DNA from 2 places in the Staphylococcus sp. NRL 16/872 genome. Region 2 is predicted to be linked to the other one. Evidence: predicted binding sites of a transcription regulator. Region 2 holds the regulator's gene; the other holds the start of a gene.

Region 1 (11,477 bases), 400 kb from region 2:
ATACAATGGAGGATTCTACCTCATTTCAGGAGTAACGTTATTTATTATTGCAAGCGTAGTCCATCCGAGTACGATACTAGCAAAGTTTCTTAGTCATCCAGTGCTCGTTTATATTGGTAAACGCTCTTATAGTCTGTATTTATGGCATTTCGCGGTTATCAGTTTCGTACATATTCACTTTACAGATGGACAGATTCCGGCTTATATCTATATTATTGATATTATTTTAACTGTTTTATTTGCTGAATTATCTTACCGTTATGTAGAAACACCATTTAGAAGAGAGGGACTTAAAGCTTTCTCATTCAGTCGTTTACGACGATCTAAATTTATTAGAACTATCGTTATAACCATTTTAACGATTCCGTTATTATTAATATTTGCTGGTGCATTTGATCGTTTTGGAAAAGATGAAATTACAAACAAAGCGAATTCATTTAATACGAATGAAACAGACAAATATTTAGTGAGAATGATGCCAGGAGAAAATATTAAACTTGATGGCTCATCAACAAATAGTAAGAAAAAAGATCAAGTTTATACAAATATTAGTCCGTTATTAATTGGTGACTCAGTAATGGTGGATATTGGAGAAGCATTCAAATCTCAAGTTCCAAAAGCTACAATTGATGGTAAAGTTGGACGTCATTTACAAGAAGCGTTGACAATTGCTAATAACTATAAAAATTATAATAAACCTTCAGATCAAGTTGTCTTAGAACTTGGTACGAATGGTGACTTTACTAAAGAAGAGTTAGATCAATTGATTAGTAAATTTGGTAAAGCGCAAATTTATTTAGTCAATACTCGTGTACCAAGAGATTGGCAAGATAATGTGAATAAACAATTAGCTGATGCAGCTAAAAATCATAAAAATGTTACATTAGTGGATTGGTATAAACGTTCAGAAGGTCATTCAAACTACTTTGCTCCTGACGGCGTGCACCTAGAATATAATGGTGTGGAAGCACTATCTGATGAAATACTGAAAGCAATTAAGAAAAATACAAAAAATAAATAATTATGACAGGCCAGTTTAGTGAAATGATTCATTGAGCTGGTCTGATTTTTGTTTTCATTTAATGTGGCTAAGTTTGACTTTAAAGCTGAAAAGGTAAAGAAATGAATGTTTATATATAAGCATAATGTGATAAAACATGATGTGAAAGATGATAATGAAAACGTGTGAAACTTGTAGTGGCGCGCATTTTCAAAAAATAAAAAAAGCTGAGTATAAATGTTGCTTAATAGTCTAAGAGGGTCTATAATGTAATTAAGGTCAAAGAAAGTCAAAGTCAAAAAAGAAGTATTTGATCTTGCTCTTATTAAATAAGTAGGGGTGAATAAATTTGGATATTAATCAAATGACATATGCAATTCAAGGCGCATTACAAAAAGCGGTTGAATTGAGTAAAGAAAATGAATTACAAAATATTGAAATTGAAGCTATATTAAAAGGAACTTTAGAAGAAACTGATAGCTTATTTAAAAGCATATTAGAACGCGCAAATATAGATACTAATGAATTAAATCAAGCGTATACAAATAAATTAAAAAATTATCCTTCAGTACAAGGAGATAACATTCAATACGGACAATATATTGGTTCAAAAGCAAATGAATTATTAAATAAAGCTGAATCATATATGAAAGAATATGAAGATGAATATATCTCAATGGAACATATCTTACGTGCTGCAATGGATATTGACGATATTACAAAGCAATTTGTAGGTAATAAAGAAGAAGTTGTAAAAGAAATTATTACTAAAGTAAGAGGGGGAAATCATGTGACTTCACAAAATCCAGAAGTAAATTACGAAGCTTTAGAAAAATATGGTCGTGACTTAGTAGAAGAAGTACGCCAAGGTAAAATGGACCCTGTTATTGGTAGAGATGAAGAAATTCGTAATACAATTCGAATCTTAAGTCGTAAAACAAAAAACAACCCTGTATTAATTGGTGAACCAGGAGTAGGTAAAACTGCCATTGTTGAAGGTTTAGCGCAACGTATTGTACGTAAAGATGTGCCTGAATCTTTATTAGATAAAACAATCTTTGAATTAGACTTAAGTGCCTTAGTTGCTGGTGCGAAATTCAGAGGTGAATTCGAAGAGCGTCTTAAAGCAGTGCTTAAAGAAGTGAAAGAATCTGATGGACGTATCATCTTATTCATCGACGAAATCCACATGTTAGTTGGCGCTGGTAAGACAGACGGCGCAATGGATGCTGGCAACATGTTGAAACCAATGTTAGCACGTGGTGAATTACATTGTATCGGTGCTACTACTTTAAATGAATACAGAGAATATATTGAAAAAGACTCTGCATTAGAACGTCGTTTCCAAAAAGTAGGCGTAAGTGAACCAGATGTTGAAGATACTATTTCAATATTACGTGGTTTGAAAGAACGTTATGAAGTGTATCATGGTGTACGAATCCAAGACCGTGCCTTAGTAGCAGCAGCTGAATTATCAGATCGTTACATTACTGATAGATTCTTACCAGATAAAGCCATCGACTTGGTCGACCAAGCTTGTGCAACAATTCGTACTGAAATGGGTTCTAACCCAACTGAATTAGACCAAGTTAACCGACGTGTTATGCAATTAGAAATCGAAGAAAGTGCATTGAAAAATGAATCTGATAATGCAAGTAAACTTCGTTTAGAAGAATTACAAGAAGAACTTTCTAATGAAAAAGAAAAACAAGCTGCTCTACAATCTCGTGTAGAACAAGAAAAAGAAAAAATCGCGAAAGTACAAGAAAAACGTGCTGAATTAGACCGTAGTCGTCAAGCTTTAGAGGATGCTCAAACTGAAAGCAACTATGAAAAAGCAGCTGAATTACAATACGGTACAATTCCTCAATTAGAAAAAGAATTAAAAGAATTTGAGGAAGCATACCAAGACGAACAAGGCGACAGTGAACGTATGATTCGTGAAGTTGTTTCTGATGAAGAAATTGGCGATATTGTCAGTCAATGGACTGGTATTCCAGTATCTAAATTAGTTGAAACTGAAAGAGAAAAATTATTAAGCTTAAGTGACATCCTACACGAACGTGTAGTAGGTCAAGATAAAGCTGTAGATTTAGTATCAGATGCAGTGGTAAGAGCACGTGCAGGTATTAAGGACCCTAATAGACCAATTGGTAGCTTCCTATTCTTAGGACCAACTGGTGTAGGTAAAACTGAATTAGCTAAATCACTTGCTGCTTCATTATTCGATTCTGAAAAACATATGATTAGAATTGATATGAGTGAGTATATGGAGAAACACTCTGTTTCTAGATTAATTGGTGCCCCTCCAGGTTATGTAGGTCATGATGAAGGTGGTCAATTAACTGAAGCGGTAAGACGTAATCCTTATTCAGTTATTCTCTTAGATGAAGTTGAAAAAGCTCATAGTGATGTATTCAACGTATTACTTCAAATCCTAGACGAAGGTCGTTTAACTGACTCTAAAGGACGTAGCGTGGACTTTAAAAATACTATCATTATTATGACTAGTAATATTGGTTCACAAGTGTTACTTGAAAACGTTAAAGATAGTGGTGAAATTACTGAAGACACTGAAAAAGCTGTAATGGATAGCTTACATGCCTTCTTTAAACCAGAAATCTTAAACCGTATGGATGATATTGTATTATTCAAACCATTGTCTATTAACGATATGAGTATGATTGTTGATAAAATTTTAACTCAATTAAATATTCGCTTAATGGATCAACGTCTTTCTATTGAAGTATCTGATGATGCAAAAAAATGGTTGGGCGAAGAAGCGTACGAACCACAATTTGGTGCAAGACCATTGAAACGTTTCGTACAACGTCAAATTGAAACACCATTAGCACGTATGATGATTAGAGAAAGTTTACCAGAAGGTACTGTGATAAATGTTGATTTAGATGACAATCATGAATTAACTTTCGATGTGCAAAAACCTGAAAATGAATAATGATTTATGAGGAAAAACCTAGGGAGTGTGATGAGCACTTTCTAGGTTTTTTATTTTTTATGGGAATTCAATGTATTTCTGCATATTGTTGGGTTCGCTTGCCCTAGGCATAGCTTAAGCCAGGTAAGATATTTATTCATATATTTAATACAAAAAATACGGTTGATGGAACGTTAAAAGTTTCATCAACCGTATTTTTGAACTATTTAATAAGTATTATTAAATATGTCTGTTACCTTTACGGGCATAATCGTTTGGTTTAATCATAGCGCCTAAGATAGCAATCATAATTGTAATGAATACTGCTATAACGACTGGTGTAATATAGTTTGCTGAGCCGCCACCATTTAAACTGTTTAATACAAAGTTAACCATTTGCATTAAGATTAATGCCCAGATAAATGTGATGAGGTGTTTCATACAAATGACCTCCAAAATTTATATACTTTCATTTTAATGTAAAGTGTATTGTTTGTATAGTGTTAGTAGGTAAGTGTTGGAAATTGTTCTAAAATTTAGGCGTATTGTGATTTTTATTAATTTTCCTAAAAAGAAAGGCTAAAAAAGTGTAACTACTTGAGTTGAGAAGAAAAAATGTGTTAAATTAATACCTGGTATTAAAAAATGAAGTAAGAAGGTGTACGTTCATGAACGTAGGTATAAAAGGTTTCGGTGCATATGCGCCTGATAAAGTGGTAGACAACGCCTATTTCGAGGGGTTTTTAGAAACGTCAGATGAATGGATTTCTAAAATGACAGGCATTAAAGAAAGACGTTGGGCGAACGAAGACCAAGATACATCAGACTTAGCTTATGAAGCAAGTAAAAAAGCGATTGCGGACGCAGGTATTGAACCTACTGATATAGATATGATTATTGTTGCTACTGCAACGGGCGATATGCCATTTCCATCAGTAGCAAATATGTTACAAGAAAAACTAGGTACAGGCAAAGTGCCAACGATGGACCAATTAGCTGCTTGTTCTGGCTTTATGTATTCAATGATTACTGCTAAACAATATATTCATTCAGGTGATTATAAAAATATATTGGTTGTAGGGGCAGATAAATTATCTAAAATTACAGATTTAACTGACCGTTCTACTGCAGTCTTATTTGGTGATGGTGCTGGTGCTGTAGTCATCGGAGAAGTATCTGAAGGTCGAGGCATTATTAGCTATGAGATGGGATCAGATGGTTCGGGTGGTAAATACTTATATTTAGACAAAGATACTGGTAAACTAGTAATGAATGGACGTGAAGTATTTAAATTTGCCGTTAGAATAATGGGTAATGCTTCTACACGTGTAGTAGAAAAAGCTGGTTTACAGTCTGAAGATATTGATATGTTTATTCCACATCAAGCGAACATTAGAATTATGGAATCAGCACGAGAAAGATTGGGTATAGAAAGAGAAAAGATGAGTGTTTCTGTCAACCGATTTGGTAACACTTCTGCAGCTTCAATACCTTTAAGTATTCAACAAGAATTAGAAAATGGAAGAATTAAAGATGACGATACTTTAGTATTAGTAGGTTTCGGTGGTGGCCTAACTTGGGGCGCTATGGTTATCAAATGGGGTAAATAGGAGGATATAATGTATGACTGAGAATAAAAGAATTGTAATTACAGGCATGGGTGCATTATCACCTATCGGAAACGATGCCCATTCAAGTTGGGAGAATGCTTTAAAAGGTGTTAACGGTATTGATACGATTACACGTGTTGACACTGAAGACTATAATGTTCATTTAGCAGGTGAACTTAAAGATTTTAATATTGAAGATCATTTGGAGAAAAAAGAAGCACGCCGTATGGATCGTTTCACACAATACGCTGTAGTTGCTGCACGTCAAGCAGTGGAAGATGCTAAATTAACAATTAAAGAAGACAATGCGGATCGTATTGGTGTTTGGATTGGCTCAGGTATCGGTGGTATGGAAACATTTGAAGTCGCTCATACTACATTACAAAAGAAAGGCCCAAGAAGAGTAAGTCCTTTCTTCGTTCCTATGCTTATTCCTGACATGGCGACTGGCCAAGTCTCAATTGATTTAGGTGCAAAAGGACCAAATGGTTCTACTGTTACTGCATGTGCAACAGGTACGAACTCAATTGGTGAAGCATTTAAAATCATCCAACGTGGCGATGCAGATGCAATGATTACAGGTGGTACTGAAGCGCCTATTACACACATGGCATTAGCTGGCTTTAGTGCGAGTCGTGCTTTATCCACTAACGATGATAAAGAAACAGCTTGTCGTCCCTTCCAAGAAGGCCGTGATGGTTTAGTAATGGGTGAAGGTGCGGGTATCTTAGTTATTGAATCCCTAGAATCAGCACAAGCTCGTGGTGCTCAAATTTACGCTGAAATCGTAGGGTATGGTTCAACCGGTGATGCGTATCATATCACTGCACCAGCGCCAGAAGGTGAAGGTGGTTCCCGCGCAATGCAAGCTGCTTTAGATGATGCTGGCATTGAAGCGAAAGAGGTTCAATACTTAAATGCGCACGGTACTAGTACACCAGTAGGTGACATGTATGAAATTAAAGCGATTAAGAATACTTTCGGTGACGCTGCTAAAGACTTGAAAGTAAGCTCAACTAAGTCTATGACTGGTCATTTATTAGGGGCTACAGGTGGACTTGAAGCCATCTTCTCAGCATTATCTATTCGTGATTCTAAAGTGGCACCAACAATCCATGCTAATACGCCAGATCCAGAATGTGACTTAGATATTGTTCCTAATGAAGCTCAAGATTTAGAAATTACTTATGCTATGAGTAATAGTCTTGGCTTTGGTGGACATAATGCCGTATTAGTTTTTAAGAAATTCGAAGCGTAATACACTTATTTTTGAAAATGCAAGACCATGAACAACTCGATGAGTGTTCATGGTCTTTTTTGTGTGAGAAAGACATTTATAAAGTTAAGGAAATAATAATTGTAAGAATAAAATAAGCAACATTACTCATTAAAGCAGGTCCTATCCATGTAGAAACAAAATAGGTATCTTTTTTAGCTTGTTGAGGATTGAAAAAATCATCATATTCCATCATTTTCTTCTTAGCGCGTGAAGAAAGTTGATAACGAATCTTTCTAAAACCATAACTTGTCGCATCAAAAATACCTTCTTGAACTAGCAAAATAATGAATATGAGTATAAAGATAATAAAAGATATGTAAAACAGTGTATTTATAAATGAAATGAAAGAATGGTTAGTAAAAATAAACCATAGTATGACTGATAAAGTAGGAGTGATGAGTAGCCATATTATCCAGTTATTAAAATTCCTCATAGTCATACCTCCAGTTAACGATTTAATTTATTTTAACTTACTCCTAAAAGAATATAAATATAGAATTTTGCAAATAATTTTAATAAAACCTATGTGTTTATTAAAGATTATAAAAAATCATACTTTTATTAATGAAATGTAAAATAATATTGCAATTGTATGAAAATAGTATATATAATATTAATAAATATTTCTGAAAATTTCGAAGGGAATGTTAATTTAGAAAATTCAAAAAGGGGGATGCTTGATGACTAGATATATTTTGAAACGTTTGGGCTACATGTTTTTATCACTTTTCATTATTATTACTATTACATTTTTCTTAATGAAATTAATGCCTGGATCACCATTCAACGATGCGAAATTAAGCGCTGAACAAAAGGCGATTCTTAATGAAAAGTATGGTTTAAATGATCCAATAGCAGTGCAATATCTTCATTATTTGAAAAATGTCGTAACAGGGGACTTTGGATATTCGTTTCAATATCATAATCAACCGGTATGGGGGCTTATTAGACCAAGATTAATTCCATCAATGGAAATGGGGATTACCGCTATGGTTATAGGGGTCATTCTAGGTTTAATTCTAGGTGTAGCAGCAGCGACGAAACAAAACACTTGGGTAGACTATACAACAACTGTTATTTCAGTAATCGCTGTATCAGTACCTTCATTCGTATTAGCAGTACTTTTACAATATGTGTTCGCGGTACGTTTACGCTGGTTCCCAGTAGCAGGTTGGGAAGGATTTTCAACAGCAGTATTGCCTTCATTAGCTTTATCTGCTGGGGTAATGGCCACAGTTGCAAGGTATATTCGAGCAGAAATGATTGAAGTGTTAAGTTCAGATTACATATTACTAGCAAGAGCAAAAGGGAACTCTTCTTTGAGAATACTGTTTGGACATGCATTGAGAAATGCTTTAATACCAATAATTACCATTCTTGTACCAATGTTAGCGGGGATATTAACAGGTACACTAACAATTGAGAATATCTTCGGAGTGCCGGGTTTAGGGGATCAATTCGTTAGATCGATTACGACAAACGACTTCTCTGTCATTATGGCTACTACAATATTATTCAGTACGTTATTTATAGTATCTATTTTTATAGTCGATATTTTATACGGCATTATCGACCCACGAATTCGTGTGCAAGGAGGTAAAAAATAATGGTGAATAAAAATATTGATAAACCATTTGATGATCATTCAAATGCAGCAATGACACATACCTCTGAAGGAGCAGTATCTACTGGTTTTGTATTAAGAGAGATAGATTTAAATAAAGAGCCAGAAATGCAACGAGAAAGTAGAAACTTCTGGCAAGATGCTTGGACACAACTTAAAAGCAATAAATTAGCGTTAATAGGGATGATTGGTCTAATACTCATTATACTAATGGCACTCGTGGGGCCCTTAATAAGTAAACATGATTATGCTGAACAAAATGTTCAATATCGTAATCTACCGGCAAAGATACCTGTATTAGATAAAGTCCAATTTTTACCTTTTGATGGTATTGGAAGTGATGGGAAAAATGCTTATAAAGAAGTAGGAGCTAAAGATAATTATTGGTTTGGTACAGATCAACTGGGGCGTGATTTATGGACGAGAACATGGAAAGGTGCACAAATTTCATTGATTATCGGTGTAGTCGCTGCATTATTAGATATCTTCATTGGTGTCGTTTACGGTTCTATCTCAGGTTTCTTTGGGGGAAGAGTAGATAATATCATGCAACGTATTTTAGAAATTATCGCCTCAATTCCCAACCTAATTGTAGTAATTTTATTTGTACTCATTTTTGAACCGTCAATTTGGACGATCATTTTAGCCATGTCCATTACAGGATGGTTAGGAATGAGTAGGGTCGTTCGTGGTGAATTTTTAAAATTAAAAAATCAAGAATTTGTTATGGCATCAAGAACATTAGGTGCATCAAAATTCAACTTAATTTTCAAACACATTCTACCTAATACATTAGGGGCTATTGTAGTAACATCTATGTTTACTGTCCCAAGTGCGATTTTCTTCGAAGCATTCTTAAGCTTCATTGGAATTGGTGTTCCTGCACCAAAAACATCACTAGGTTCATTGGTTAATGATGGACGTGCAATGTTATTAATCCATCCACATGAATTATTTATTCCAGCAACAATTTTAAGTTTATTAATCTTATTTTTCTATCTATTTAGTGATGGTTTACGCGATGCATTTGACCCTAAAATGCGTAAATAAAAAAGGAGGCACACGTTATGTCAGAAAGAGTATTAGAAGTCAACGACTTGCATGTTTCCTTTGACATTACTGCAGGGGAAGTGCAAGCGGTTAGAGGCGTAGATTTTTATTTAAACAAAGGGGAAACATTAGCCATTGTAGGTGAATCAGGTTCAGGTAAGTCTGTAACTACAAAAGCAATCACAAAGTTATTCCAAGGAGATGCGGGTCGCATTAAAAAAGGTTCAATTGATTTTCTTGGAGAAGATTTAGCAAGTAAATCTGAAAAAGAATTAATTAAATTACGTGGAAAAGATATCTCAATGATATTCCAAGATCCAATGACATCACTCAATCCAACGATGCAAATTGGGAAGCAAGTAATGGAACCTTTAATTAAGCATCGTAATTATAGTAAAGCAGAAGCAAAAAAACGTGCATTGGAAATTTTAAACTTAGTTGGATTACCAAATGCTGAAAAACGTTTCAAAGCATATCCGCATCAATTCTCAGGTGGTCAAAGACAAAGAATTGTTATCGCAACAGCTTTAGCATGTGAACCTAAAGTGTTAATTGCAGATGAACCAACAACAGCATTGGATGTAACAATGCAGGCTCAAATTTTAGATTTAATGAAAGATTTGCAGAAAAAGATTGATACTTCAATCATCTTTATTACACATGACTTAGGTGTAGTAGCGAATATTGCTGATAGAGTAGCAGTAATGTATGGAGGACAAATGATTGAAACAGGGGATGTAGACGAAATTTTCTATGACCCTAAACATCCATATACTTGGGGACTTTTATCATCTATGCCAGATTTAACAACAAGTAATGAAACTGAATTAATCGCAATTCCAGGTACACCACCTGATTTATTACACCCACCTAAAGGAGATGCTTTTGCCAGAAGAAGTCAGTATGCATTGGATATTGATTTCAAAGAAGAAGCACCTTGGTTCAAAGTATCACCGACTCACTTTGTAAAATCATGGTTATTAGATGAACGTGCACCTAAAGTAGAACCACCAGCAATGGTTAAACAGAAACAACGTCATATGCCTAATAATTATGACAAACCACGTCAAGTAGAAAGGGTGTCGTTCAATGAAGAATAATAAAGAGACTTTATTACAAATAAAAAATTTAAAACAATACTTTAACGAAGGTAAGCGCAACGAAGTTAGAGCTATTGAAGACATTTCTTTCAACATATACAAAGGGGAAACATTAGGATTAGTGGGAGAATCTGGATGTGGTAAATCAACAACAGGGAAAGCAATTATTAAGCTGAATGATATTACTAGTGGAGAAATTTTATACGATGGTCAAGATATTCAAAAAATTTCAAAAAGAAAAGACTTATTAAAATTTAATAAAAAGATTCAAATGATATTCCAAGATCCTTATGCTTCATTAAATCCTAGACTAAAAGTAATGGATATTGTCGCAGAAGGTATTGATATTCATAAATTGGCAAGTAGTAAAAAAGATCGTAAACGTCGTGTTTATGACTTACTTGAAACGGTAGGTTTAAGTAAGGAGCATGCGAATAGATATCCACATGAATTTTCTGGTGGGCAACGTCAACGTATTGGTATTGCGCGTGCGTTAGCAGTAGAACCTGAATTTATTATTGCGGATGAGCCCATTTCAGCTCTAGACGTATCTATTCAAGCTCAAGTCGTTAATTTAATGTTGAAACTTCAGCGAGAAAGAGGTATTACGTTCTTATTTATTGCCCATGATTTATCGATGGTTAAATATATTTCTGACCGCATTGCAGTCATGCATTTTGGAAAAATTGTCGAATTAGGTTCAGCTGACGAAATTTATTATCATCCATTACATGATTATACAAAATCATTATTATCAGCGATTCCTCAACCTGACCCAGATAGTGAAAGAACGCGTAAACGCGTAGCTTATCAAGAAGATGAATCTAAAAATTCAGAGCGAAGACTTCAAGAAATAAGATCAGAACATTATGTATT
Region 2 (11,477 bases):
ATATGTATCGATTAATAATGACAAATGTAAAGATAAAAAAAGAAAAGGAGTAAAAAATTAAAGGTCAAGACGTATCGCCTTGACCTTATCATAACTGTTTATGCTTCAACGTCAGAAGTCGGTTCTTCTTCAGTTGCCTCATCATTACTTTTTTCGCGAATATCATATTTAAATTCGTTACCATCATGGTCGATCATGACTTCTTTACCTTCGATTTGGTTACCTTCTAAGATTAATTCGCTTAAGTTATCTTCGATTGTTTTTTGAATCGCTCTAATTAATGGACGTGCACCATATTCAGGGTCATATCCTTCATCAGCAATTTTCTCTTTAGCTTTATCCGTTACAACGATGTCGATATCTTGTTCTGAAAGACGTTTAGTTAATTTATTAACCATCATTGTTACGATTTCTTTCAATTCATCTTTAGTAAGTTTGTGGAAGACGATAATATCGTCGACACGGTTTAAGAATTCTGGACGGAACGCATTTTTCAATTCTTTCATCATAGTTTTACGAATTGTTTCGTAATCATGGCCCTCAGAACCGCCACCGAAACCAGCGAAACGTTGGTCTTGTAATTCTTGTGCACCTACGTTTGATGTCATGATAATCACTGTATTACGGAAGTCAACTTGACGTCCTTTAGTATCCGTTAAATGACCATCATCAAGTACTTGTAACAAGATGTTAAACACATCTGGATGTGCTTTTTCAATTTCATCGAATAAAATAACTGAATAAGGTTTGCGTCTAACTTTTTCAGTTAATTGACCACCATCATCGTGACCTACGTAACCTGGAGGTGCTCCGACTAAACGGCTCACTGCATGTTTCTCCATGAATTCACTCATATCAACGCGAATCATAGCATCATCTTCACCGAACATTGACTCAGCTAATGCACGAGCTAATTCTGTTTTACCTACACCAGTAGGTCCTAAGAAGATAAAGCTACCAATCGGACGTTTAGGATCTTTCAATCCAGCACGAGCACGACGTACGGCTTTACTAATTGAAGTCACAGCGTCTTTTTGTCCAATGACACGTTGATGCAATGTGTCTTCAAGGTTTAATAAACGATCAGATTCTGTTTCGTTAATTTTAGTTAATGGAATACCAGTCCAGCCAGCGATGACTTCAGCGATATCTTCTTGAGATAATGAAGTAGATTGTCCACCTTGAGATGTTTTCCATTCATTTTTAGCATCTTCGTATTGCTTCTCTAATTTTGTTTGTTTATCACGTAAGTTGGCTGCGTTTTCAAATTCTTGTGCATGAACAGCAGCATCTTTTTCGTTTTTCACTTTTTCAATTTCTTGTTCAATTTCTTTTAAGTTATTAGGTGTTGTATGATTTTTTAATCTTACTTTTGAACTTGCTTCGTCAATTAAGTCTATGGCTTTGTCCGGTAAAAAACGATCAGAGATATAACGGTCACTTAATTTTGCAGCCGCTTCAAGTGCTTCATCTGAAATATTGATGCGATGATGTGCTTCATAGCGATCACGTAAACCTTTAAGAATAGCAATTGTATCTTCTACTGTAGGTTCATCCACTTGAATAGGTTGGAAACGACGCTCTAAGGCTGCATCTTTCTCAATGTTTTTACGGTATTCATCTAATGTAGTAGCACCGATGCATTGTAATTCACCACGTGCTAAGGCTGGTTTTAAAATATTTGAAGCATCGATAGCACCTTCAGCGCCACCAGCACCTACTAATGTGTGTAATTCATCGATGAATAAAATGACGTTACCTGCTTGATGAATTTCTTCCATTACTTTTTTCAAGCGCTCTTCAAATTCACCACGATATTTTGTACCTGCTACAACGGTTCCCATGTCTAATGACATCACGCGTTTATCTTTTAATGTTTCAGGCACTTCGTTATTAACGATAGCTTGCGCTAAACCTTCCGCAATAGCTGTTTTACCTACGCCAGGTTCACCAATTAAAACAGGATTATTTTTAGTACGACGACTTAATACTTCAATCACACGTGTGATTTCTTTATCTCTACCAATGACTGGATCTAACGTACCATCTTTAGCAATTACTGTTAAATCACGTGCTAAGCTATCTAAAGTCGGTGTGTTATTAGATTTATTTACTGTCGCATTTTTATTGCTCATTTCTGGGCTACCTAATGCTTTCACTACTTGTGCGCGTGCTTTTGTAATATTTAAATCTAAATTGGCAAAGACGCGAGCTGCTACGCCTTCATTTTCACGGATTAAACCTAATAAAATATGCTCTGTACCTACGAAGTTATGGTGTAACTTTCTAGCTTCATCCATAGAGAGCTCAATGACTTTCTTCGCTCTTGGTGTGTAATGAAGCGTACCTGTTTGTTCTTGGCCGTGACCAATCAATTTTTCAACTTCTTCAATCACTCTATCTTCAGTAATATTGAAGCTTTCTAACACTTTAGCTGCGATACCTTCAGGTTCTTTCATTAAACCAAGTAATAAATGTTCTGTACCTATATTTGAGTGGTTCAAACGGATTGCTTCTTCTTGCGCATGTGCTAATACACGTTGTGCGCGTTCAGTTAATCTACCAAATAGCATATCGTTCTATACCTCCTATTTTGTATGTTCTCTTAAAATATCTGCTCGTCGTTCATTGACAGATACTGTTTCATCTTCGTCATTATATAAAAATGCGGATTGGATGCTAACCATCAGTTCATTAAACTTAAAATTATTTAACGATAGATAGCCTAAATCCACGCCTAATTTCACTTCACTTAATCGATAAGACGCTTCTTCCATTGATATCATTCGACTATTTTGTAATATACCTAATGAACGATAGATACGATCTAATGTTTCAAGTTCATTATACTGAGTTAAACGTTCACGAATTTGTTTCTCTTCATTAATAATCTGTTGAACAACTTCTGTTAAATTATCAATAATTTCTTCTTCTGTTTTACCAAGTGTTAGCTGATTTGAAACTTGATAAATATGTCCGTAAACTTGTGAACCTTCTCCATATATACCTCGAATCGTAAATCCAAAACGATTAATTGTTTGAGCAATACGATTCATTCTTTTCATAATAGATAAGCCAGGTAAATGAAGCATGACACTTGCTCTCATACCTGTACCTATATTAGTAGGACAAGTCGTTAAATAGCCTAAATGCTCATCGTAGCTTATATCAACCTTTTCATCGAGTTGGTCATCAATTTCAGATGCTTCTGCATATAGCTCATGTAATGACAAATCACTTCCCATTGCTTGAATGCGAATATGATCTTCTTCATTAAGCATGATACTCATCGATTCATTCTCATTTAATAACACTGCTGAGGCAGGTTGTTTAATTAATTCAGGACTAACAAGATGTTTCGCCACAAGTTTCATTTTATTTTGTTGATCCATCGTATCTAATCTCATCAAAGTTAACTCAGGCAATGCATCTTGAACTTCATTAATCACTCTAAAACCTGATTGCTCAGATGGAAACATCAATGGATGGACATGATTTTCTAAATTACGCGCTAAACGAATACGTGATGACATAACAATAGGCGCTTCAGAAGTTTCTTTCATCCATTCACTAATGTGAGCGTTAATATCACTCATGAGGTCCCACCTCGCTCTCATCTCTTAAAGCTTTAATTTCATCTCGTACTACAGCAGCTTCTTCGAAATTTTGGTCTTCTATTAATATATTTAAGTATTTTGTTTTTTCTTCAATTTGTTTTTTTATAGCTAGTTTTTTATGAGAAGATCGAGGTGTTTTGCCTACATGTTCAAATTGTCCACCTTGTACTCGTCTCACAATATCTATAATGTCATCTTTGAATGTCGCATAACAATTTGCACATCCAAATTTCCCTACATGCGCTATATCTTTTAACGTCATATTACATGTTGGACATCGTTTTTCTTCTTGAAAAGCCACTTCATGAAAATTAATCCCGTGTTTGGTAGCAAGATGTTGTAAAATTTGTTTCACCACAAATGCTTCTTCTATATCATCTTGGAACTGGGAATGCGATGACGTAGGTTCATTTTGTTGCCAAGGATTATCTCCTTGAGCACAAATCGAACATACCCACTTTTCAGAAGTGCCTTCTTTACTTTTAACTGTGAGTTTAACCTCTGCTTCATTTAAATGACAATTTTCGCAAAGCACACATAGACACCTCGCTTTTTCTATTAATAGTAATTAATAATTGGTAATAAACGTTTTAAAATATTTGCTCTAATAATATCTCTCGCAACAACATCCATTTTTAAAGTTTCACGATCAACAACAGCTTGTATCATTCGAGCTTCTCTTTCGGTAATCAGATTTTTATCTAACAGACCATCTAAAATGTAATACGCTTGTTGTTGTGAAATAGATGGACCGATAAGTTGCATTAGGTGATTAATATACCCTGTCGCATCTTTATTTTCAATTTTTGTGATTCGGATATAACCTCCGCCACCACGTTTACTTTCTATTTCATAGCCATGTTCATTTGTAAATCTTGTTTTAATGACATAATTTAATTGAGAAGGTACACAGTCGAAACGTTGAGCAATATTTGCTCTTTGGATTTCTACCACATCTTCATTAGTTTCTTCAAATAATTTTTTAATGTATTGTTCTATGATGTCAGACATGTTGTGCATGATTTACCACCTCTTTTGACCTTCTTTGACTATATTATATGAGCATCTTTGACCTTTTTCAACCAATTTGTTTTTATAATTTGAAAAATTATGATGTTACTTAAACTAATTTATTGTATTATATAAGGTAAAGTAAAAATTTAAAGGAGTAGAATCATGCATATTCTTATTGGGATTATAGGGATAATTTTCTTTTTAGCACTTGCATTTTTATTTAGCTCTGACAGAAAAAATATCCGCTGGAAATATGTGGGGATATTGTTAGTCATCCAACTTGTTTTCGCGTTTATTTTATTAAAAACAACAGCAGGCATCACGGTAATCGGTGGTATCTCAGAAGGGTTTAATTACTTATTACAAAAAGCAGCAGAAGGGGTCAATTTCGTATTTGGTGGATTTAAATTTGTAGATCCTAAGAACCCACCATTCTTCTTCAGTGTTTTATTACCAATCGTCTTCATTTCAGCATTAATTGGTATCTTACAATACACTAGAATTTTACCTTGGATCATTAACGTGTTAGGTTTCTTAATTTCTAAAATTAATGGTATGGGACGTTTAGAATCTTACAATGCAGTAGCCGCTGCCATTTTAGGACAATCTGAAGTTTTCATTTCATTAAAACAACAGTTACCTTACATTCCTAAACAACGTTTATACACATTAACAGCTTCAGCAATGTCTACCGTATCAGCATCAATCATCGGTGCATACTTTACATTGATTGAACCTAAATATGTTGTAACCGCCGTTGTCTTAAACTTATTTGGTGGTTTCATTATCGCTTCAATCATTAATCCATATAAAGTTAATGAAGAAGACGACAAATTATTAGTAGATGAAAGTGAAACGAAGAAACAATCCTTCTTCGAAATGTTAGGGGAATACATTTTAGATGGATTTAAAGTTGCTGTTATCGTTGGCGCTATGTTAATCGGTTATATCGCTATCATCGCATTATTAAACGGATTAGTAAGTGGTGCCTTTAGTTTAATATCTGGTGGCGCAATTAAATGGGATTTCCAAACATTAATTGGATTTATCTTTGCTCCATTAGCTTTCTTAGCTGGCGTACCTTGGGAAGACGCTGTCAAATCAGGTTCAATAATGGCAACTAAATTATTATCTAATGAATTCGTTGCAATGCAATCATTAGGTCACTTAAAAGGTGTTTCTGAACATGCGAAAGGTATTACTTCAGTATTCTTAGTATCATTCGCTAACTTCAGTTCAATCGGTATCATTTCAGGTGCCATTAAATCACTTAACTCTGAGAAAGGTGACGTCGTAGCTCGCTTTGGTCTTAAACTATTATTCGGTGCGACATTAGTGTCATTTATCTCAGCAGCAATCGCTGGATTCTTCATTTAATCTAGCGCATAAATAAACCTAGAACGCTTAAGTTCTAGGTTTTTATTTTTTATATTTGAAAAAGGAGACGCCCTTTTTGAGCGCCTTCTCATAATTTATATTACTTAATCATATGATCAATAAAGTATTGTGTCACTCTATAATCATCAGTTAATTCAGGGTGGAACGATACCCCTAAATAGTTTCCTTGTTTAACGGCAACAATCTTGTCACCTACAGAACTTAATACTTCTACACCATCTTCTACGCTAGAAATATGTGGTGCACGAATAAATACACCATCTATATCTTCAGCAATGCCTTTAATATCAAGTTCAGCTTCAAAACTATCAACCTGTCTACCAAATGAATTACGTTCAACAGTAATATCTAATTTTTTTAAATATCCTGCTTCACCTTCAACATCTTTCGCAAGTACAATTAATCCTGCACATGTACCAAACATTGGTAAATCAGATTGTTGTAACTTTTCCTTAAAGCCATAGAGGTCCATAAGTCTTCTTAAAGTGGTAGATTCACCCCCAGGAAGAATTAAACCATCTATTTCATCTAATTGTTCAACCTTTTTCACTGCGATGCCTTCATGACCACTTAATTCGATATGACGAATATGTTCACGCACGGCACCTTGTAAAGCTAATACACCTATTTTCATATCTTACCAACCACGCTCTTGCATACGTTCTTCTAATGAAATTTTGTTCATATCTAAACCTTTCATAGCAGTACCTAATTCAGCTGCTAATTTACCGATTAATTCATAATCTTGGTAATGAGTTGTAGCTTGAACAATTGCTTTAGCAAATTTCTCAGGATCGTCTGACTTGAAAATACCTGAACCAACGAATACACCATCAGCGCCTAATTCCATCATTAAAGCAGCATCTTGAGGTGTTGCTACACCACCAGCCGCAAAGTTAACTACTGGTAAGCGACCATTATCTTTAATTTGTTTTAATACTTCAAATGGTGCACCTAACTCTTTAGCATAAGTCATGATTTCGTCATCATTCATCACTACTAAACGACTTACTTCAGAGTTCACTTTTCTCATATGTCTTACTGCTTCAACAATGTTACCAGTTCCAGGTTCACCTTTAGTACGTAACATTGCTGCCCCTTCGCCAATACGACGTGCTGCTTCACCTAAATCACGGCAACCACAAACGAAAGGTACAGTGAATTGATCTTTTCTTAAATGATATTCTTCATCAGCTGGAGTTAACACTTCTGATTCATCAATATAGTCTACACCCATAGCTTCTAATACACGTGCTTCAGTAATATGACCAATACGTGCTTTAGCCATAACAGGAATAGATACTGCATTCATAACTTCTTCAACAATTTTAGGATTAGCGCTACGTGCTACCCCACCAGCTGCTCTGATGTCAGATGGTACACGTTCTAAAGCCATAACTGCTACTGCGCCGGCTTCTTCCGCAATTTTAGCTTGTTCTGCATTGACAACGTCCATAATAACGCCGCCTTTTTGCATTTCAGCCATTCCTCGTTTAACTCTATCTGATCCTACAATTTTAGACATATAATTTACCCCTTTTCCAATTGATTAAATCCATTTTAAGTTATAAACTGATATTTAAAAAGGTACAATTTATTTATAAAATTAGGGGTCAGTTCAATATGTCTAATAAGCAAACATTATATATTTCTCTCTATGAAAAATTAAAAAACCAGATTATCGAAGGTCAATACCAAGCCAATGATAAATTCCCCTCTAAACGCCAGCTAAGTGAACATTTGTCTTTAAGCCATACTACTATAGAACATGCCTATCAACTTTTGCTGGATGAAGGTTTTATATATTCAAAGCCACGTTCAGGCTATTATGTTTCAGATATTCAAGCACTTCCTATCGTTAATACAAATGATTATCAAATAAGTAATATTAATGAAGAAAAGAGTGAACCTAAATACAAGTATGCTTTTAATTTGGCTGAAATTGATGCGGAGTATTTCCCCCTTCATTTATTTAGAAAATACGCTAAAGAAGTATTCGAAGATAATCAGTTAGCTCTTTTAGAAAAAGGTAACATACAGGGAGAGTTATCTTTAAGACAACAAATAGCTCATTACTTATTTAATAGTCGTGGCGTGTCTTCTCATCCCAAACAAATAATTATAGGCTCTTCAACAGAACAATTATTAAATATGGTCACAGAATTATTAAAAGATTCATCATTCATTATAGAAAAACCCAGTTATCCGCCCATCAAACAAGTATTAGATAAGAAAAATCGTGACTATATCCAAGCTACTGTTGAAAAAAATGGTATAAATACTAATCAAGTCATTCATTCAAATAATGATCTTTTGTATATTACACCTTCCCATCAATTTCCAACTGGTTATGTGATGAATTTAAAAAAAAGAACCCAACTTATTAAGTGGGCCCATCAAAAAGAAGAACGCTATATTATTGAAGACGACTATGATTCAGAATTTAGATATTATGGCAAACCTATCCCTGCCCTACAAAGTTTAGATAGAAATGAAAAAGTAATCTATATTAGTACATTTTCAAAATCCCTATTTCCAAGTTGTCGTATTGCTTATGTTGTGCTCCCAAACAAATTATTGCAAAAATATTATGAATTGCCACATAAAGAAAGTAATACGGTTCCTGTCCATGTTCAGCACATTATTGCTAACTTCATGGCCTCAGGCAGTTTTGAACGGCATTTAAATAAAATGAGAAAAATCTATCGCGAAAAACTAGATTATATACTTAAATGTTTAGAACCTTATAAAGATCAACTACTCATTGAAGGCGCCCTTACAGGTATGCATTTTACTATTAAAGTTGTAAATGGACTTACACTTGAAGAATGTCTAAAAAATGCTGAACAACTAAGTTTAAAATTAAAAGCCTATAATTATGATAATATTTTTCAAAAGCATCCAAAATTTATATTAGGCTTTGGAGGCATACCAAATGAAGAATTAGAAACACATACTGATGTTCTAATTAAAGCGCTAACTATATAAAAAAGAAAGATTAAGTGCAAATTATTTTAATTTCTTATTTGTACTTAATCTTTTTACTCTCTAGCGAAATGTAAATCTGCTACCATCGGCGCTAAGGAACTTTCTTTACTTTGAGACAAGTGCTCGCATCTTTTTTGCTTTGCTATTAAAATTATAATCTAAAAGAATTTTCACGTTATTCATGTTTATCAATGTAATTTTCCAAAACTCTTATTTCTGACTTATATTGCTCAATCCCTATATCAAATGATAATTGTTGAGTTACTGTTATTTTGTTCTTCCATTTTTCATAATCACTTTTTAATTGTTTTATTAATTGTTTCTTATACTCAATTTCTTTTCTAATTATTTCATTTAATTTCTCTTCATTTAAATATTCTCCAAAATATAACCTCATTAAAAAATCAGATTTTCTACTTTCTTTCACAACTTCAGAGAATAGATATTTCAGAAACTCTTCTTCTCCTTCAGAAGTAATACTAAATTCATTTTTATTTGGTTTTCCCTCTTGATAAATTACCTTTTTTTTAATTTTCTCCTCCTTTTCGAGTGCTTTTAAGGTAGGATATATCATTCCAAATGATCCATCAAAAAAATGAGTAAATACAGATTGAAATACTTCATTCAGTTCATAACCAGTTCTTGGCTTTTTATTAAGTAACCCTAATATTACGCCCCTACTCTTCATGCAATCCCTTACTTTCTTTTTTATTTTTTTTAAAAAGCAAACTAATAAATATTGAAATAATAATAAATGGAATAGCTTTAGAAAAAACTTTTAAGTATGCCTCATTTATTTTTCTCTCTGATATCTCCATTATTTTGTTATTAATTTCTTTACCATCTTTATTTATTTGATTTGATTTTTTTGTAACTTCTTTTTTAATTTTATCTAAAATTTCAATTTTCTGACTATTTTTTAAATCGGGGAGTTTCTTTTCGACTTCATTATATTTTTGTTTAATTATACTATCTTGCTTATTTCTAGAAATAAGCGACGAATTATCATTAGTTTTAGAATTGTTATCTATATGTTGACTCACTTTTTTGTAGTATATTTCTTTATCTTTATTGCTTAGATTCAATGTTTCAATTAAATATTTAGAATCTTTTTTAATATTAATTTTAGCCTCATTAGTATATAAAGTTAAAGATGAAATATAAATGGCTATAGCCAATATTATTCCCATTTGGCGAAAAACTCCTATTACTCCTTGTGAGGCTGTTAAATCTTTCCCAACAAAGCTAGAAGCTGCAATAATTGTCAATGGACCTATAATCATACCATAACCCACACCTAATATTATACATCCAACGATTAAATATAAATAGTATTCGTCAGCAGTCATTTTTATAAAAATAAAATATGATAATAAGATTAATAAAAAACCAGTCATTACAACATACTTATTTTCAATCTTTTTAATTATTAAAGAAGAAAAAGGAGTAATTATAAATATCATTGCTGATATTGGTGTAATTAATATTGCAGCTTTTATTTCACTTTTATTATGTAAGATAGTTAAAAAAGATGGTAATATCACCATTACTCCTACTAAAAATATATTACTTAAAATCATCGTGATTGAAGCTGCAGAAAAATTTCTATTTTTAAATAATTTTAAAGATAACATTGGATTTTTACTTTTTATTTGGCTTATTAAAAATAACAATAATATTAATGCAGAAAAAACAAATAATATAATAATTCCTTTTGAATCCCATCCCCATTCTCTAACTTTAATTAAACTAAATGTTAGAGTACCTAGAAATATCATACTTAAAAATGATCCAGTTAAATCTATAGCTTCATCCTTTATTGGTTCTTTTTTAGTTTCCAAATATTGAAAGCTTAATTGTAAACAAATTAAAATTAAAGGGATGTTAATATAAAATATCCATTCCCAATCAAAGTATTCTGTCAATATTCCGCCGAGTGAGGGACCTAAAGCAGCAGCTAGACCTTGAGCAATTCCAATAAAAGCTATTACTTTTTCTTTATTTACTTTACTAACACTTTCTACAGCAATCACCATACTAATGGGAAATACAATAGCTGCCCCTATACTTTGTATTCCTCTATAAATAACAAGCTCAACAAAGTTATGAGATGTTCCGCATAATATTGAACCAATTAAAAAAATTATTAAACCAGTAATATATGATTTATTTCTTCCAAATCTATCGGCTAATCTACTAAGAGGTATTGTAAAAGCTGCAAACACAATAGTATAAATATTCAAAGTCCAAGATACATTATTTAAAGTTGTATTTAAACTTGTTTGTATTTTTGGTAAAGCAATATTCATAATGGTGGTATCCATCATACAAACAAATGTACTTAAACACATCGCTAATACAATTAATTTTATTTTCATTTATAGCACCTCATGTTAGTAATTAATAATTTGATAATTCAGAAAATTAAAATATAAACAATCATATTATACATCTACATAT

The links. Region 2 encodes CtsR, which represses protease genes until heat stress. Its sites were predicted from a motif close to ATGGTCAATAAAGGTCAAACA; they were not measured.
Region 1: the regulator CtsR is predicted to act here: its motif matches at 1,276-1,296, upstream of clpB (ATP-dependent chaperone ClpB).

The regions. Positions count from the first base shown of each region.
Region 1 is NZ_CP119327.1:1,899,310-1,910,786, reverse strand. It holds gene MT340_RS09530 (acyltransferase family protein) at 1-1,021, shown strand, start outside; gene clpB (ATP-dependent chaperone ClpB) at 1,350-3,959, shown strand; gene MT340_RS09520 (YjzD family protein) at 4,179-4,379, opposite strand; gene MT340_RS09515 (beta-ketoacyl-ACP synthase III) at 4,607-5,548, shown strand; gene fabF (beta-ketoacyl-ACP synthase II) at 5,562-6,806, shown strand; gene MT340_RS09505 (DUF3899 domain-containing protein) at 6,883-7,260, opposite strand; gene opp3b (oligopeptide ABC transporter permease) at 7,508-8,434, shown strand; gene opp3C (oligopeptide ABC transporter permease) at 8,431-9,501, shown strand; gene MT340_RS09490 (ABC transporter ATP-binding protein) at 9,519-10,601, shown strand; gene MT340_RS09485 (ABC transporter ATP-binding protein) at 10,591-11,477, shown strand, end outside.
Region 2 is NZ_CP119327.1:2,296,844-2,308,320, forward strand. It holds gene MT340_RS11400 (ATP-dependent Clp protease ATP-binding subunit) at 99-2,573, opposite strand; gene MT340_RS11405 (protein arginine kinase) at 2,589-3,596, opposite strand; gene MT340_RS11410 (UvrB/UvrC motif-containing protein) at 3,589-4,152, opposite strand; gene MT340_RS11415 (CtsR family transcriptional regulator) at 4,176-4,637, opposite strand; gene MT340_RS11420 (NupC/NupG family nucleoside CNT transporter) at 4,794-6,008, shown strand; gene pdxT (pyridoxal 5'-phosphate synthase glutaminase subunit PdxT) at 6,109-6,663, opposite strand; gene pdxS (pyridoxal 5'-phosphate synthase lyase subunit PdxS) at 6,667-7,554, opposite strand; gene pdxR (MocR-like pyridoxine biosynthesis transcription factor PdxR) at 7,653-9,017, shown strand; gene MT340_RS11440 (PadR family transcriptional regulator) at 9,193-9,705, opposite strand; gene MT340_RS11445 (MFS transporter) at 9,695-11,395, opposite strand.